2 regions of the Paenalkalicoccus suaedae genome follow, and region 1 is predicted to be linked to the other one. Evidence: a T-box and tRNA genes for the amino acid it is inferred to sense, from the RefSeq annotation. Region 1 holds a T-box; the other holds one or more tRNA genes.

What was found. The T-box of region 1 lies ahead of pheS (phenylalanine--tRNA ligase subunit alpha). A T-box ahead of a tRNA ligase gene usually reads a tRNA of that ligase, here a tRNA-Phe.
Region 2: it has a tRNA-Phe gene. The T-box ahead of pheS (phenylalanine--tRNA ligase subunit alpha) is inferred to sense a tRNA for this amino acid. The anticodon was not compared.

Annotation. Positions count from the first base shown of each region.
Region 1 is NZ_CP041372.2:2,560,580-2,568,861, forward strand. It holds gene FLK61_RS13870 (GNAT family N-acetyltransferase) at 50-562, opposite strand; gene pheT (phenylalanine--tRNA ligase subunit beta) at 917-3,334, opposite strand; gene pheS (phenylalanine--tRNA ligase subunit alpha) at 3,357-4,391, opposite strand; T-box leader at 4,450-4,663, opposite strand; gene FLK61_RS13885 (TrmH family RNA methyltransferase) at 4,719-5,474, opposite strand; gene sspI (small acid-soluble spore protein SspI) at 5,587-5,796, shown strand; gene FLK61_RS13895 (M42 family metallopeptidase) at 6,078-7,154, opposite strand; gene dut (dUTP diphosphatase) at 7,242-7,688, opposite strand; gene FLK61_RS13905 (sigma-w pathway protein ysdB) at 7,867-8,259, shown strand.
Region 2 is NZ_CP041372.2:1,172,616-1,180,897, reverse strand. It holds gene FLK61_RS06485 (amidase domain-containing protein) at 1-502, opposite strand, end outside; gene FLK61_RS06480 (methylated-DNA--[protein]-cysteine S-methyltransferase) at 556-1,068, opposite strand; gene queG (tRNA epoxyqueuosine(34) reductase QueG) at 1,094-2,218, opposite strand; tRNA gene FLK61_RS06470 (tRNA-Leu) at 2,337-2,422, opposite strand; tRNA gene FLK61_RS06465 (tRNA-Leu) at 2,456-2,544, opposite strand; tRNA gene FLK61_RS06460 (tRNA-Cys) at 2,577-2,650, opposite strand; tRNA gene FLK61_RS06455 (tRNA-Gly) at 2,660-2,734, opposite strand; tRNA gene FLK61_RS06450 (tRNA-Gln) at 2,742-2,816, opposite strand; tRNA gene FLK61_RS06445 (tRNA-His) at 2,841-2,916, opposite strand; tRNA gene FLK61_RS06440 (tRNA-Tyr) at 2,929-3,012, opposite strand; tRNA gene FLK61_RS06435 (tRNA-Thr) at 3,066-3,141, opposite strand; tRNA gene FLK61_RS06430 (tRNA-Phe) at 3,151-3,226, opposite strand; tRNA gene FLK61_RS06425 (tRNA-Met) at 3,231-3,307, opposite strand; tRNA gene FLK61_RS06420 (tRNA-Val) at 3,318-3,393, opposite strand; tRNA gene FLK61_RS06415 (tRNA-Glu) at 3,445-3,519, opposite strand; tRNA gene FLK61_RS06410 (tRNA-Ser) at 3,529-3,620, opposite strand; tRNA gene FLK61_RS06405 (tRNA-Asn) at 3,624-3,698, opposite strand; rRNA gene rrf (5S ribosomal RNA) at 3,737-3,853, opposite strand; rRNA gene FLK61_RS06395 (23S ribosomal RNA) at 4,098-7,035, opposite strand; rRNA gene FLK61_RS06390 (16S ribosomal RNA) at 7,276-8,282, opposite strand, start outside.

The DNA of each region.
Region 1 (8,282 bases):
AAAGAACCCTCTTCTAGTTGGTTAGGAGGGCTCTTTTTATTGGGCTCAATTATAAGTTATATTCATATTGTATTTGTCGGCTGTTCTTCCCTTGATATTCTTCGCTTCCTAATCTACTTGTTTCTTTAAATCCTATCTTCTTAAGCATGTTTATCGAGCGAACATTGGCTTCGTGTGTTTCTGCGTTAAACGTTGTAATTCCTAACTCTTTTGAGGCATACTCCATCATACATATGGCAGAATGGTATCCAAGCCCTTTTCCCCACAACTTACTATCACCAACTGCAATACCTAGCTCAGCAGTCTGATCTTCAATACAAGCCACATCTGCATATCCAATTAGACTCTCGTTAAGCTCAATTCCCATCCTAATAAAATCTTCCGCTTCGTTATGAACACATCTGAGCCACCAACTATATAGTTCTTCAGGGCTTCTATTTAAATCCCATCCATTAGCTGAGCAAAAAAGATCATCCTTGCTCCATGTCAAAACAGTGTCATAATCATTCATGGTTATAGGTCTTACCTTTAAGTCCTGTGGCACGTTTTTATCAGCATTCATCTTATTTCACCAGCCTTTACATAGAGACTTTGGAAACACTCGCCGTGAATCGGTATCTTACAACAAGCAAGCAGATCAGTTCCTAGTTTACCTCTTAAAGAAATGAGTAACGTTTTGTCCTTCAAAAGCTAGGCAACGCCCTTGCTCCTAGTAAAATCCCATAAAAAAAAGGAACGATGTCGTAAAACACCGTTCCCCTCCGGGCCTCCGGAGCGGAGGCTGGCGACTCCTAGAGGGACCTTCCGCGCAGCGAAAATCCTTTCGAACGGCCATTGGTTTGGCCGATCGAAATAGTTGAGCAAGCCCCTCAGGAAAGCGTCAGCTGGGAGCGTAGGAGGACCGGAGGTCTAGCACTTACGTCCGTAAAACAGCGCCAGCTTCCTGCTCTAAGCCTACTAACACCTTACCGTGAGCCGCACTCACTTCTTCCTCCGTCAACGTCTTCTCACGATCGAGATAACGCAACGAGAACGCGACAGACTTCTTACCAGCCTCCACGTGCTCTCCTTGATAAAGGTCAAATAGAGAGACGTCTACAAGAAGTCTTCCACCGTGCGAGCGAATGATCGTCTCAAGCTGATGTGCCGAGATGGATTCATCGACGACAAGCGCAATATCACGAGCTACTGCCGGGTAGCGCGGGATTGCTTGATAGCGCATCGTTGCTTCTTCGATGTCCATAAGCTTGCTTATATCTAAATCAAACACGTACGTCTCAGGTAGGGACCATGCCTTCGCTGTTGATGGGTGGATTTGCCCAATGTAGCCAACGTCTTCGCCGTGAACGGTTAACTTCGCCGTACGTCCAGGGTGCATGCCCATACGTTCTGCCTTCTCAAAAACAACGCCTTCTGTTACATGCAACTTCTCTAAAAGTCCTTCGACAATGCCCTTCACAACAAAGAAGTCCACTGCCTTCTTCTCGCCCTGCCATGCATGCTCCTGCCAGAGGCCCATCACAGCACCAGCAAGCTTCGTCGTCTCCGATGGTTGCTCCGTGATCGTTGTTTCTCCCGTCGTAAATACTGAGCCGAGCTCAAACAGCGCAACGTCGTATGTGTTGCGATTCTTGTTGTGCGACAGCGCATCTAAGAGATGAGGCACAAGCGTCGTTCTGAGCGTGCTTCTCTCCTCGCTCATTGGGAGTGAGACAGATACTCGAGCTGCTTCTGGAGAAACAAACGCAGACTCCTTTGCCGATGTTGTTAACGAATAGCTGATGGCCTCGTGCATGCCTACAGATTCAAGGTAGCGGCGCACCTGACGCTTTTTGCGCTGCGTCGCAGTTAATCCACCTTGAGTCGTTGGAATGTTTGGTAGCGTCGTTGGGATGTTATCGTAGCCAAACAGACGCGCAACCTCCTCGACGATATCTGCTTCAATCTGAATATCCTGTCTGCGAGTTGGGACAGAAACTGTGAACGTTTCGTCACTCTCGTCAAAGTCAAACTTAAGCTGCTTAAAGATAGAGCCAACCTGCGTTACAGTAAGACCTGTTCCGAGTGTGTTATTGATCTTGTTAAGCGTGATCGATACAGACTTATTCTCGCGATCTAGCTCGTCAATAACCGCAGGCTCTGCTAACACGTCTCCGCCAGCAAGTTGCTGAATAAGAGATACAGCACGATCTCCCGCTTCACGCACGCGGTTTGGATCTACGCCCTTCTCGTAACGGACACTTGCATCACTGCGGATACCAAGGTCGCGCTGCGCTTGACGTACAACTGCTGCATCAAAATATGCCGCTTCGACTAATACGTCTGTTGTCTCGTTTGACACCTCGGAGTTCGATCCACCCATAACCCCAGCGATTGCAACAGGCGCTTGACCGTTTGTAATCACGAGGTGATCGGATTGAAGCGTGCGTTCTTGTCCATCAAGTGTTTGAATCTTTTCGTCGTTTGTTGCACGACGTACCACCACTTCTTTTGATCCAAATTTATTGTAATCAAACGCGTGAAGTGGCTGACCGTATTCAAGTAAGACGTAGTTCGTTACGTCAACGACGTTGTTAAGTGGACGAACGCCTGCTGCCATTAACGCCGACTGTAGCCATAGTGGCGATTCTCCTACACGTACGTTGCGGATAACCGTCGCTTCGTAAAAAGGATTGTCCTTTAGCGCGTCTACTTTAACGGACATATAGTCTGCCGTTGTTTCTGCTACTGGCACGATGCTTGGCTCTGGTACAATCACGTCACGATTTAAAATCGCTCCAATTTCGTACGCTACACCTAGCATGCTCAGGCAGTCCGAGCGGTTTGGCGTTAGATCAAGCTCAAGCACCGTGTCGTTAAGACCAAGTACTTCTGTTGCTGATTCGCCTGGAACCATTTCCTCTGGGAAAGCAAAGATGCCTTCGCTATACTTTTTCGCAACAACCTTCGAATCAAAGCCAAGCTCCTGTAACGAACAAATCATGCCTTCGGACGTTTCGCCACGAAGCTTTGCGCGCTTGATTTTCATGCCACCAGGAAGGCGTGCACCAACGCGTGCAACGGCAACAAACATGCCTTCTGCTACGTTTTTCGCGCCACAGACGATTTGTACCGTCTCTTCGCCAACATCCACCTGACAAATTTTTAGCTTATCCGCTTCAGGGTGCTTTTCGCAGGAAATCACCTTACCTACTACTAAATTCGTGATATCCGCGTCAAGCTTTGTCACAGCATCCACTTCAACCCCGCTAAGCGTTAGCTTGTCTGCGATTTCTTGTGGTGTTAAGTCTTCCACGTCTACATATTCTTTTAACCAGTTATATGATACTAGCAACGTTATTCCTCCTTTGTTAAGCCTATTCTTGAGTAAATTGTGATAAGAAACGCGTGTCGTTTGTATAGAAATGACGAATATCATCGATTCCGTATTTAAGCATAGCGAAGCGCTCTACGCCCATTCCAAATGCAAATCCACTGTATTTCTCTGGATCAAATCCACCCATACGTAGGACGTTTGGATGTACCATACCAGAGCCTAATACTTCAATCCAGCCTGTCTGCTTACACGTACGACAGCCTTCTCCGTGACAGATTGCACACGAGATATCAAGCTCAGCCGATGGCTCTGTGAATGGGAAGAAGCTTGGACGGAGGCGAATTTTGCGCTCTGGTCCGAAGTAGTTCGCAACAAATTTTTCAAAAATTCCTTTTAAGTCACTCATGCGAATTCCTTCGCCAACAACAAGTCCTTCAATTTGCATGAACTGGTGAGAGTGCGTCGCATCATCTTCGTCGCGACGGTATACCTTACCAGGACAAATGATTTTAACAGGACCTTTGCCTTCATGCTTTTCCATCGTACGCGTTTGTACAGGCGACGTTTGTGTGCGTAGTAAAAGCTCTGGCGTAATAAAGAATGTATCCTGCATATCACGCGCTGGGTGATGCTTTGGTAAGTTTAATGATTCAAAGTTATAGTAGTCTGTCTCAACCTCTGGACCTTCTGCAACCTGGAAGCCCATACCGATAAAGACGTCTTCAATCGTCTCTACAACCGACGTTAATGGGTGACGTCCACCGGCTTGTACATCACGACCTGGTAGTGTGACATCAATGCTTTCCTTATTGAGTTGCTCGCGTATCGCTGCTTCCTGAAGCGTCTGCTCCTTCTCCTCAATCAATCGTCCTACGGACTGACGGACAACGTTCGCCTTTTCTCCAACAATTGGGCGCTCTTCAGGCGTTAGCTTGCCCATGCCCTTCATTACTTCTGTGATCGCACCCTTTTTCCCTAAGTACGCCACTCGCACATCGTTTAATTCTTGGAGCGTGCTCGCCTCAGCTACACGCACCATTGCTTCGTCATGAAGCTCCTGCAGTCTATCTAGCATGATTGATGCCTCCCTTAATTCTTTTCTTGTGAGAAAACACAAAAAAGCCTTCGAACCCAAAAGGGACGAAGACTTCGCGGTACCACCCTTGTTAGTAGACAAGTGTCTACTCTCTCGTGTAAAGAAGATAACGGACTTCAAACCGAGCAACCATTACGGCGCTAACTCCAGAGTGAATTCGGCGGGGCGTTTGCAAGAAGTGCTTCCAGTCAAGGCACTTCCTCCCTAGGTGCATCGCGAGTCCGCGTACTACTCTCTTTCAACGTCAAATAATCGTTCTATTCGCTATCATTATATAGTCAATTGCCAAATCGTGCAACGCTTTGTTTAGTCGCCACGTAAATGATACATTAAAATTCCAGCAGCAACCCCTACGTTTAACGACTCCGCTTCCCCGTGAATCGGAATATATAAATTTTGATCCGTTTGCTTTAACAGCGTCGGATCGACCCCACTACCCTCATTACCTAAAAGGAGCGCAAAGTTTTCTTGAGGGGCAATCGCATTAAACGTACTGCCGTGCAAGCTCGTGCCAAACACTGGTACACCGTTCTCCTTGCAGCGCTCAATGGCTTCATGCAAATCCATCTTTTGTACAGAAATATGAAATAGGCTACCTTGCGTCGCACGTAACACTTTCCCGCTAAACGGATCGGCACAGCCTTCACCTAAAATAATGCCATCGAGTCCAGCAGCATCTGCCGTACGTACCATCGTTCCGATATTACCTGGGTCCTGTACATTATCTATTAATAAAAACTTGCCTTTTTCAAATAAAATATTTTGTCTGTCAGGTAGTTCACAAATCGCCGCGATCCCTTGTGGCGTCTCTGTCTCACAAATCTCTTTCATGACTCGCTCCGGCACTTCTACACGGAGAACGTCGCACACATCCCACTCTTTTGAAAGCTCTACACCCTCTTCGATGATCAAGTCTTTGACGTTAAGTCCAGCCTTCAGTGCCTCCTCGACTAAATGCCGCCCCTCAATGATAAACAGGCCGGAACGATCGCGCTCCTTCTTTTTATGCAACTTCTTCCACGCCTTTACCCTCGGGTTTTGCACAGACGAGATATATTCCATCGTACACACCTCTATTTCACATAAATTGCTAACTATATTTATTATAAACCTTCTATAACTTACTCATACTATACCAGATCGGTTCATAAATCTATACTTTAGGAGGAAAATCATGTCTTTTGCGCTTCGGCCAGCTATTCTGGCAAACATTCAAGGGAATTCAAATGAGGAAGTGGAAGCAACGATCGTCGATGCTATTTCACGTAATGAAGAGAAAATGCTACCAGGTCTAGGTGTCATGATGGAGCTACTTTGGCAAACAGCATCGGAAGAAGAAAAAGCGACTGTAACTGCACGAATTTCAGAGGCTCTGACGAAGTAAGTTACGAGAACATTTATTGTAGCATCCTGCGTACGCTTTTTCCTTTTCAGCGTGCGCTTTTTCATTTTATGAGCGGAGGTTATCCGGAAATGCGGTGTGGTTTTCCGTTCAAGCGAAAGGGTTATCCGGAAATGCGGTGTGGTTTTCCGTTCAAGCGAAGAGGTTATCCGCTGTAACTCGAATAGAAGATTAGGCTAATCACAGACTTTCCTAAACATAAAAAAGGAGGAACCGACGCCTCGCATCGGTTCCTCCAAATTTATTCAAGTTAAACACTCACTTTAGTCAAACGTAATCGCATCTACAGTCTTACGATCTAACTTTTTGATTACTTCTACAATCAGTTTAACCGCATTTTCGAAATCATCACGGTGTAAGATCGCTGCGTGCGTGTGAATATAACGAGTTGCGATCGTAATCGATAGCGCTGGTACCCCATTTGCTGTTAAGTGAATCGCACCGGAGTCCGTTCCGCCACCTGGCACAGCATCATACTGGTACGGAATGCCTTTTTCGTCCGCAGTATTTGTGACAAAATCACGCAGACCTTTATGTCCAACCATCGATGCATCAAACATAATAATTTGTGGACCTTCGCCCATTTTAGATAGTGCTTCTTTCTCCGTTACGCCAGGAGTATCTCCTGCGATACCAACGTCCACGCCAAAGCCGATGTCTGGCTGAATGTGGTGCGCAGAAGTACGCGCTCCGCGAAGTCCTACTTCTTCCTGTACCGTTCCAACACCGTACACGACGTTTGGATGCGCTTCGCCTTTAAGACGCTTTAATACTTCAATCGCAATCGCACAGCCAATACGGTTGTCCCATGCTTTTGCCATTAATAGCTTCTCGTTTTTCATGACCGTAAAGTCACAAACAGGCACGATTGAGTCACCTGGCTTTACGCCAAACTCCATCGCTTCTTCTTTGCTTGTCGCACCGATATCGATAAACATATCTTTTTTATCAACAGATTTTTTGCGAGCTTCTGGAGGCAAGATGTGCGGTGGCTTTGAGCCGATTACGCCAGGGATATCGCCTTTAGACGTCATCACCGTGACACGTTGCGCGAGCATTACCTGCTCCCACCAACCTCCGACTGGTTGAAACTTAATAAACCCTCTGTCATCAATGTTTGTCACCATAAATCCGATCTCATCTAAGTGACCTGCAACCATGATTTTTGGTCCGTTCTCATCACCTACTTTTTTGGCAATAAGACTTCCTAAGTGATCTGTTTCTACATCATCCGCGAACGGTGTGATGTACTTTCTCATCACGTCACGTGGCTCACGTTCGTTACCTGGGATCCCATTAGCATCCGTTAAATCTTTCAGCATTTGTAGCATGTCTTCCATGTGATACCCTCCTCAAATTCTATATGTACATATCCTAGTATAGCGTTTTTTCTGAATTTGCTCAATTTTTTTCGATCTTCGAAATAGTTACACGTCATCTCGCAAACCAGACGAACCAAATCCCCCTTCGCCTCTCGGTGTCTCTGTTAATTCCTGTATCTCCTTAATAGGAGAAAGTAAAACAGGTGCAATGACCATCTGTGCAATCCGCATGCCTACTTCGACTTGAAACGCTTCTTTTCCATGATTAATGAGCATGATTTTAATTTCTCCGCGATAGCCTTCATCAATTGTCCCAGGGCTATTTAGTACGGTAATGCCAAACTTGTGAGCAAGGCCACTCCTCGGTCGAATTTGTGCCTCTGTTGATGGCGGTAATTCGATTGCAATTCCGGTGCGAATCGTCTCATAGCTACCCGCCTCAATCCATTTATCCTCGGCCGCATATACATCTAGACCCGCATCCGTTTCGTTTGCTCGATGAGGTAGCCGCGCCTCTTGTATTAATCGTTTTACTCCAACTGTCTTTGTCATAAGTAAGTCTTCCTTTCGCTCAATCAAATTACTTTGCAACTGGGCTTCATTTGTTCATACTAAAAGATATACGAATTATTTTTGAAGAAAAATGAAACCTCGCCTACCACTCTATCGTAGCATAGGTAAGAGCTTGTTCGTAGTGTCGCATTTAAAGAAGGAAGAAGGAGAGATGACGATGACTGTTCTATTATTTCGGCTATTCCTTCTAATCGCTGTTGGTATTATCGTCTTCAGCATTGGAAAGTACGTGCTTGATCCAAAGCGTAAGCTCGAGCGCGCGAAGCAGCGCGGAGACTTTTATTTATTAGATGATGTTGATCAGGTTCGTAAAAATGTGTTATTCACCGTTCACGGCGCGTTGTTTTATGGCGAAAAATTTCTTGGTCCTTCAGAAGATTCGTTTGAAGTTGTTCGCATCGCTGTTCACACAGACGATATAGACCAATTACAAGGCATGCAGGCGCAAGACTTCGTCTTCCTCGAAAAAGAGCTAACGGTGCGTTATCCGAAAGCAGAAATCGAGTGGAGAAGTCCTATAAAAGAGGTTAGAAAACGTTTAAAGACGTGATACGTAAAAAGGGAAGCAAACAG
Region 2 (8,282 bases), 1.4 Mb from region 1:
AACTCCAGAGGTTGCCATCGTACCACCATCCCTGCTCACGAGAAGGCATCCCCCTCATCGGCGCACCACCAGCTCTTAAGCACTGCGAGATAAAGTTCGTACAGTCATTTGTAAAAGCATGGTACTGAGGATTTCGTCCATCCCACCACATCTCCGCATACTGAACTGCCTTCACTCGATCATAATAGACTCGTTCAAGTGGATCTTGTCTGTCTTTTGGCTCCATCTCTACCTCTATATTTGATGAAATGACTTCATAATCGTCCAGCACCTGATCCTTCTCTACAATAACCGCACGATGGATCTTTTGCTGTTCCATATAGACGTGATCATGTTCCATTCGAACCTTTACTTCATGTACAAGACATTCCACATACTCTCTATCTTCGATCAGGAGATGCTTAAGAACGTCTACATGGACATCATGCTTGATCCAGCCCTTGGACTCTACCTGCATCTGCCGCCTGTATTTATCTTTTAAATATGTCTCTAAAGAAAACATGGATGTGCCCTCCATCCTTCACGATATCTTCTTTAGAATATGGTGCCACCTCTCTAAATAGACCCTTCCATTTTTAAGAGGTGTTCTTTTATTGGTAACCCGCCTCCATAGCCTACCATAGAACCATTTGATCCAATAACTCGGTGACATGGAACAACTATTGGAATAGGATTTTTATTGTTGGCCCCTCCTACTGCTCGCACAGCCTTAGGAGCACCTATTTGTTGAGCAATGTCTTTATATGACCTTGTTTCCCCAAAAGGAATCGAGCTGACTGCCTCCCACACAAGCTTTTGAAATGGCGTACCATGATAGTGCAGTTCAAGCTCGAATGCTCTTAACTCATGATTAAAATAAGCCTCTAGCTGCTCTATACTGTTAGTTAACGCCTCTCTCGATTCGTATAAATCAATCCCTTCATTGCGAGCTCGACTCTTTCTAGTAATACTCTGATGAGCATCCTTCGCTTCTCCAAATTCAATATAGTGCAACGCATTGTCCGATCCGACAACCGTTAATACACCGATCGGCGATGAGATCTCTGTATAGGCGAGTTTGACTGACATAAACTTCTCTCCCTTTTACCCCTTTTTATGATGAAAATATAGCATCGAGCTCATCAATCATAATGGACTCATTACATGTTTCTCTAAGCTCTCGTAAAAATATCATCGTATTTTCAGATTGGTCAATTTGAGCGATGGACCATATAGCAGTTGCTCGAATATCAGGTCTTGGATCCTCCAAGGCAACTTTTTTTAAGTCTTCCAATGCATAGGCATCCTTAAAATTACCTAAAGCTAAAATAGCATTGCGCTGAATAGGTTTTTTCCCACGCCAAGAACCTGACATATACCCATACTTTGCCTTAAAATCTCGATTGGACATAGTAAGAAGAGGAATTAAAGATGGCTTCACTAACTCAGGATCTGGTTCTAGTTCTTCGTGCCTGTGCTCATCTACGCCTTTATTTTTAGGACACACTACTTGGCACGTATCACATCCGTATAACCTGTTACCAAGCTTTTTTCGGAACTCCACCGGTAATACATCCTTAGTTTGTGTGAGAAAAGCGACACATTTTTTTGCGTCAAGTTTCCCTCCCTCAAGAAGCGCTCCAGTCGGACAAGCATCTATACATTTATTGCAACTTCCGCACTGATCCTCCATTGCAACATCTGGTTCTAATGGAATCGTAGTGATCATGTCTCCTAAGTAGACATAAGATCCAAACTCAGGAGTAATAATAGCGCAGTTTTTAGCACTCCATCCTATACCTGCTCGTTCAGCTACGGCACGGTCAATTAGTTCTCCCGTATCAACCATAGAGGCGCATTTTGCATCAGGTACTTTAGATAAAATAAATTGCTCTAATTTATCTAAACGACGCCGTAACACATGATGATAGTCTTCTCCCCAGGAAGCTCGGCAAAAAATACCCTTTCGATCCCCGCGAACACTTTTAGGAGCATTCTTCATTTTAGAAGGGTAAGCAACGGCAATAGAAATAATTGTTTTCGCTTCTGGCAAGAGCTGCGATGGCTCCGTTCGCTCGTCGATGGTTCCTTTTTCAAATCCAGATTGAAGTCCAGATTCCTGTTGCGTTTTTAAACGTTCTTTCATAAGTTGAAACGGATCTGCAGTAGCAAAGCCAATTTTATCAATACCAATCTTTTTACTATATGCAACAATCTCTTGTTTGAGCGTTTCATTCATTTAATACCGTCCTCCCTTCTAAAATGTGATTTATGTTTTGTTGCTTCAGCTTTTCTATAAGTTATTATCTCAAAAAGACAATAAAAAAACGACCCAAAAGGTCGTATTAGTAGTAAAATGGTACCGGAGGCGGGACTTGAACCCGCACGCCCGTGAAGGCATCGGATTTTGAGTCCGACGTGTCTGCCATTCCACCACTCCGGCAAAGATATATGTAAAAGAAATTCAAGTTTTAATTGGTGCCGAGGGCCGGACTTGAACCGGCACGGTAATCACTTACCGCAGGATTTTAAGTCCTGTGTGTCTGCCAATTCCACCACCCCGGCATTTACAAACAGAAGCATAATCATAATTTAATTGGAGGCGACAACCGGATTCGAACCGGTGATAAAGGTTTTGCAGACCTCTGCCTTACCACTTGGCTATGCCGCCTAACTAAAATGGAGCGGAAAACGGGATTCGAACCCGCGACCCCCACCTTGGCAAGGTGGTGCTCTACCACTGAGCTATTTCCGCAAAAAAATGGCAGGGCTAGCAGGATTCGAACCTGCGAGTCACGGAATCAAAATCCGATGCCTTACCGCTTGGCTATAGCCCTATATAAATGATAGTAAGTTTAAAATGGGGCGACTGATGGGAATTGAACCCACGAGTGCCGGAATCACAATCCGGTGCGTTAACCACTTCGCCACAATCGCCACAAAAGAAACTGGTGGAGGGGGGCAGATTCGAACTGCCGAACCCGAGGGAGCGGATTTACAGTCCGCCGCGTTTAGCCACTTCGCTACCCCTCCAAAACATAGTATTCATATTAACAAATCCTGTGACAGAAAGTCAATATAAATAGTGGTGCTGGCCAGAGGACTTGAACCCCCAACCTACTGATTACAAGTCAGTTGCTCTACCAATTGAGCTAGGCCAGCAAAAAAACATGGTGGCTCGGGACGGAATCGAACCGCCGACACACGGATTTTCAGTCCGTTGCTCTACCGACTGAGCTACCGAGCCAATTTGGTTGCGGGGGGCGGATTTGAACCACCGACCTTTGGGTTATGAGCCCAACGAGCTACCAGACTGCTCCACCCCGCGATAATAATAATGGTGGAGGATGACGGGCTCGAACCGCCGACCCCCTGCTTGTAAGGCAGGTGCTCTCCCAACTGAGCTAATCCTCCATATTGGATAAATAAACTATGAATCTCTTCGTCATTATGTTAAATAAACAGTGGTGACCCGTACGGGATTCGAACCCGTGTTACCGCCGTGAAAGGGCGGTGTCTTAACCACTTGACCAACGGGCCAATAAATACTGGCGGAGAGCGAGGGATTCGAACCCTCGGTACGGCTTTGACCGCACACACGATTTCCAATCGTGCTCCTTCGACCACTCGGACAGCTCTCCATATGGCTCCACAGGTAGGATTCGAACCTACGACCGATCGGTTAACAGCCGATAGCTCTACCACTGAGCTACTGTGGAATAGTAAAAATAATCTTTTTGTATAATATGTATGTATAGCCCAGCAACGTCCTACTCTCACAGGGGGACAGCCCCCAACTACCATCGGCGCTAGAGAGCTTAACTTCCGTGTTCGGCATGGGAACGGGTGTGACCTCTCTGCTATCGTCACTAGACTATGATTTTTTCCTAATAAGCATCGAATCTCTGCGTCCATTGCCCTCATTCGAATCCTCACGTGTCCAAACACGCTCCGGTTCTCTTTCGGTCATGTCCTTGATCTTCTTGCTTCTTACGAAAAAATATTTCTTTAACAGGTTTTTGTCTGTCAAAGTAAAGGTCGTTGACCTTTCAAAACTGGATAGTGAACATGTAGAAGAAGAATCGTCTTAGTTGACGCCTTCTGTAAAACTATATATCTTGGTTAAGCCCTCGATCGATTAGTATCTCTCAGCTCCGCATATCGCTATGCTTCCACACGAGACCTATCTACCTCATCATCTCTAAGGGATCTTACTCACTATAAGTGATGGGAAATCTCATCTTGAGGGGGGCTTCATGCTTAGATGCTTTCAGCACTTATCCCGTCCACACGTAGCTACCCAGCTATGCTCCTGGCGGAACAACTGGTACACCAGCGGTGTGTCCATCCCGGTCCTCTCGTACTAAGGACAGCTCCTCTCAAATTTCCAACGCCCGCGACGGATAGGGACCGAACTGTCTCACGACGTTCTGAACCCAGCTCGCGTGCCGCTTTAATGGGCGAACAGCCCAACCCTTGGGACCTACTTCAGCCCCAGGATGCGACGAGCCGACATCGAGGTGCCAAACCTCCCCGTCGATGTGGACTCTTGGGAGAGATTAGCCTGTTATCCCCAGGGTAGCTTTTATCCGTTGAGCGACGGCCCTTCCATACGGTGCCGCCGGATCACTAAGCCCGACTTTCGTCCCTGCTCGACCTGTATGTCTCGCAGTCAAGCTCCCTTATGCCTTTGCACTCTGCGAATGATTTCCAACCATTCTGAGGGAACCTTTGGGCGCCTCCGTTACTTTTTAGGAGGCGACCGCCCCAGTCAAACTGCCCACCTGACACTGTCCCTGAACCGGATCACGGTTCGAGGTTAGAATGTCAAAACAGCCAGGGTAGTATCCCACCAATGCCTCCACCGAAGCTAGCGCTCCGGTTTCCAAGGCTCCTACCTATCCTGTACAAGCTGTTCCAACATCCAATATCAAGCTACAGTAAAGCTCCATGGGGTCTTTCCGTCCTGTCGCGGGTAACCTGCATCTTCACAGGTAATATAATTTCACCGGGTCTCTCGTTGAGACAGTGCCCAAATCGTTGCACCTTTCGTGCGGGTCGGAACTTACCCGACAAGGAATTTCGCTACCTTAGGACCGTTATAGTTACGGCCGCCGTTTACTGGGGCTTCAATTCAGAGCTTCTCCCGTAAGGGATAACCCCTCCTCTTAACCTTCCAGCACCGGGCAGGTGTCAGCCCCTATACTTCGCCTTGCGGCTTCGCAGAGACCTGTGTTTTTGATAAACAGTCGTTTGGGCCTATTCACTGCGGCTCTCTCGGGCTTGCACCCTAATAGAGCACTCCTTCTCCCGAAGTTACGGAGTCATTTTGCCGAGTTCCTTAACGAGAGTTCTCCCGCGCGTCTTAGAATTCTCTTCCCGCCTACCTGTGTCGGTTTGCGGTACGGGCACCAGCTTTCTCACTAGAGGCTTTTCTTGGCAGTGTAGGATCGGGAACTTCGCTACTAAATTTCGCTCGTGATCACAGCTCAACCTTACGGTAGACGGATTTGCCTATCTACCAGCCTCACTGCTTCAGCGCACACTTCCAATCGTGCGCATTCCCTACCTTCCTGCGTCCCCCCATTGCTCAAACAAAAGCGTGGTGGTACAGGAATATCAACCTGTTTGCCATCGCCTACGCCTTTCGGCCTCGGCTTAGGTCCCGACTAACCCTGAGTGGACGAGCCTTCCTCAGGAACCCTTAGGCTTTCGACGGAGGGGATTCTCACCCCTCTTTTCGCTACTCATACCGGCATTCTCACTTCCAAGCGCTCCACAAGTCCTTCCGGTCTTGCTTCGCAGCCCTTGGAACGCTCCCCTACCATTAACACCTAAGGTGTTAATCCATAGCTTCGGTGATACGTTTAGCCCCGGTACATTTTCGGCGCAGAGTCACTCGACCAGTGAGCTATTACGCACTCTTTCAATGATGGCTGCTTCTAAGCCAACATCCTGGTTGTCTAAGCAACTCCACATCCTTTTCCACTTAACGTATACTTTGGGACCTTAGCTGATGGTCTGGGCTGTTTCCCTTTTGACTACGGATCTTAGCACTCGCAGTCTGACTCCCGAGGATAAGTAATTGGCATTCGGAGTTTGACTGAATTCGGTAATCCTGTGGGGACCCCTAGTCCAATCAGTGCTCTACCTCCAATACTCTTCCCTCGAGGCTAGCCCTAAAGCTATTTCGGGGAGAACCAGCTATTTCCGAGTTCGATTGGCATTTCACCCCTACCCACACCTCATCCCCGCACTTTTCAACGTGCGTGGGTTCGGGCCTCCATCCAGTGTTACCTGGACTTCACCCTGGACATGGGTAGATCACCCGGTTTCGGGTCTACAACCACGTACTATGTCGCCCTATTCAGACTCGCTTTCGCTGCGGCTCCGTCTCTTCAACTTAACCTTGCACGTAATCGTAACTCGCCGGTTCATTCTACAAAAGGCACGCTGTCACCCATTAACGGGCTCCAACTACTTGTAGGCACACGGTTTCAAGATCTCTTTCACTCCCCTCTCGGGGTGCTTTTCACCTTTCCCTCACGGTACTGGTTCACTATCGGTCACTAGGGAGTATTTAGCCTTGGGAGATGGTCCTCCCAGATTCCGACGGGGTTTCACGTGTCCCGCCGTACTCAGGATACACTCCGGAGGAGGGAGTCTTTTGACTACAGGGCTGTTACCTTGTACCGCGGATCTTTCCAGATCGCTTCGTCTAGACTCTCTCTTTCTTACTCCGTATGGAATGTCCTACAACCCCAAAAGGCAAGCCTTTTGGTTTGGGCTAATTCCGTTTCGCTCGCCGCTACTAAGGAAATCGCATTTGCTTTCTCTTCCTCCAGGTACTAAGATGTTTCAGTTCCCTGGGTCTGCCTTCTCATATCCTATGGATTCAGATATGGATCCTACCCCATTACGGGTAGTGGGTTCCCCCATTCGGAAATCTCCGGATCAACGCTTACTTACAGCTCCCCGAAGCATATCGGTGTTCGTCCCGTCCTTCATCGGCTCCTAGTGCCAAGGTATCCACCGTGCGCCCTTATTCGCTTAACCTAACTTACTGTTAGGACGTCGTTTTACTTCTTGGCTATCTTCTAAGACACTCGGAAAAACCTTTCGTTTGTTTCCAAACGGATTGATTTTCCGGTGATTCTTTTCTACATGTTCTTACTATCCAGTTTTCAAAGGTCAACTCGGAATAGACCCACAAGGGGTTCTTCCGGAGAGGCTTACCCTCTCAAAACTAAACAAAAGGATCGAATGCGAAGTTCGATTGAGCTTAATGCTCCTTAGAAAGGAGGTGATCCATCCCCACCTTCCGGTAGGGATACCTTGTTACGACTTCACCCCAATCATCTGTCCCACCTTCGGCGGCTGGCTCCATAAAGGTTACCTCACCGACTTCGGGTGTTACAAACTCTCGTGGTGTGACGGGCGGTGTGTACAAGGCCCGGGAACGTATTCACCGCGGCATGCTGATCCGCGATTACTAGCAATTCCGGCTTCATGTAGGCGAGTTGCAGCCTACAATCCGAACTGAGAATGGCTTTATGGGATTTGCTCAACCTCGCGGTTTTGCTGCCCTTTGTACCATCCATTGTAGCACGTGTGTAGCCCAGGTCATAAGGGGCATGATGATTTGACGTCGTCCCCACCTTCCTCCGGTTTGTCACCGGCAGTCACCTTAGAGTGCCCAACTAAATGCTGGCAACTAAGGTCAAGGGTTGCGCTCGTTGCGGGACTTAACCCAACATCTCACGACACGAGCTGACGACAACCATGCACCACCTGTCACTCTGTCCCCCGAAGGGGAACGTCCTATCTCTAGGAGTGGCAGAGGATGTCAAGACCTGGTAAGGTTCTTCGCGTTGCTTCGAATTAAACCACATGCTCCACTGCTTGTGCGGGCCCCCGTCAATTCCTTTGAGTTTCAGCCTTGCGGCCGTACTCCCCAGGCGGAGTGCTTAATGTGTTAACTTCGGCACTAAGGGCATCGAAACCCCTAACACCTAGCACTCATCGTTTACGGCGTGGACTACCAGGGTATCTAATCCTGTTTGCTCCCCACGCTTTCGCGCCTCAGCGTCAGTTGTAAGCCAGAAAGTCGCCTTCGCCACTGGTGTTCCTCCATATATCTACGCATTTCACCGCTACACATGGAATTCCACTTTCCTCTCTTACACTCAAGTCTCCCAGTTTCCAATGACCCTCCACGGTTGAGCCGTGGGCTTTCACATCAGACTTAAGAGACCGCCTGCGCGCGCTTTACGCCCAATAATTCCGGACAACGCTTGCCCCCT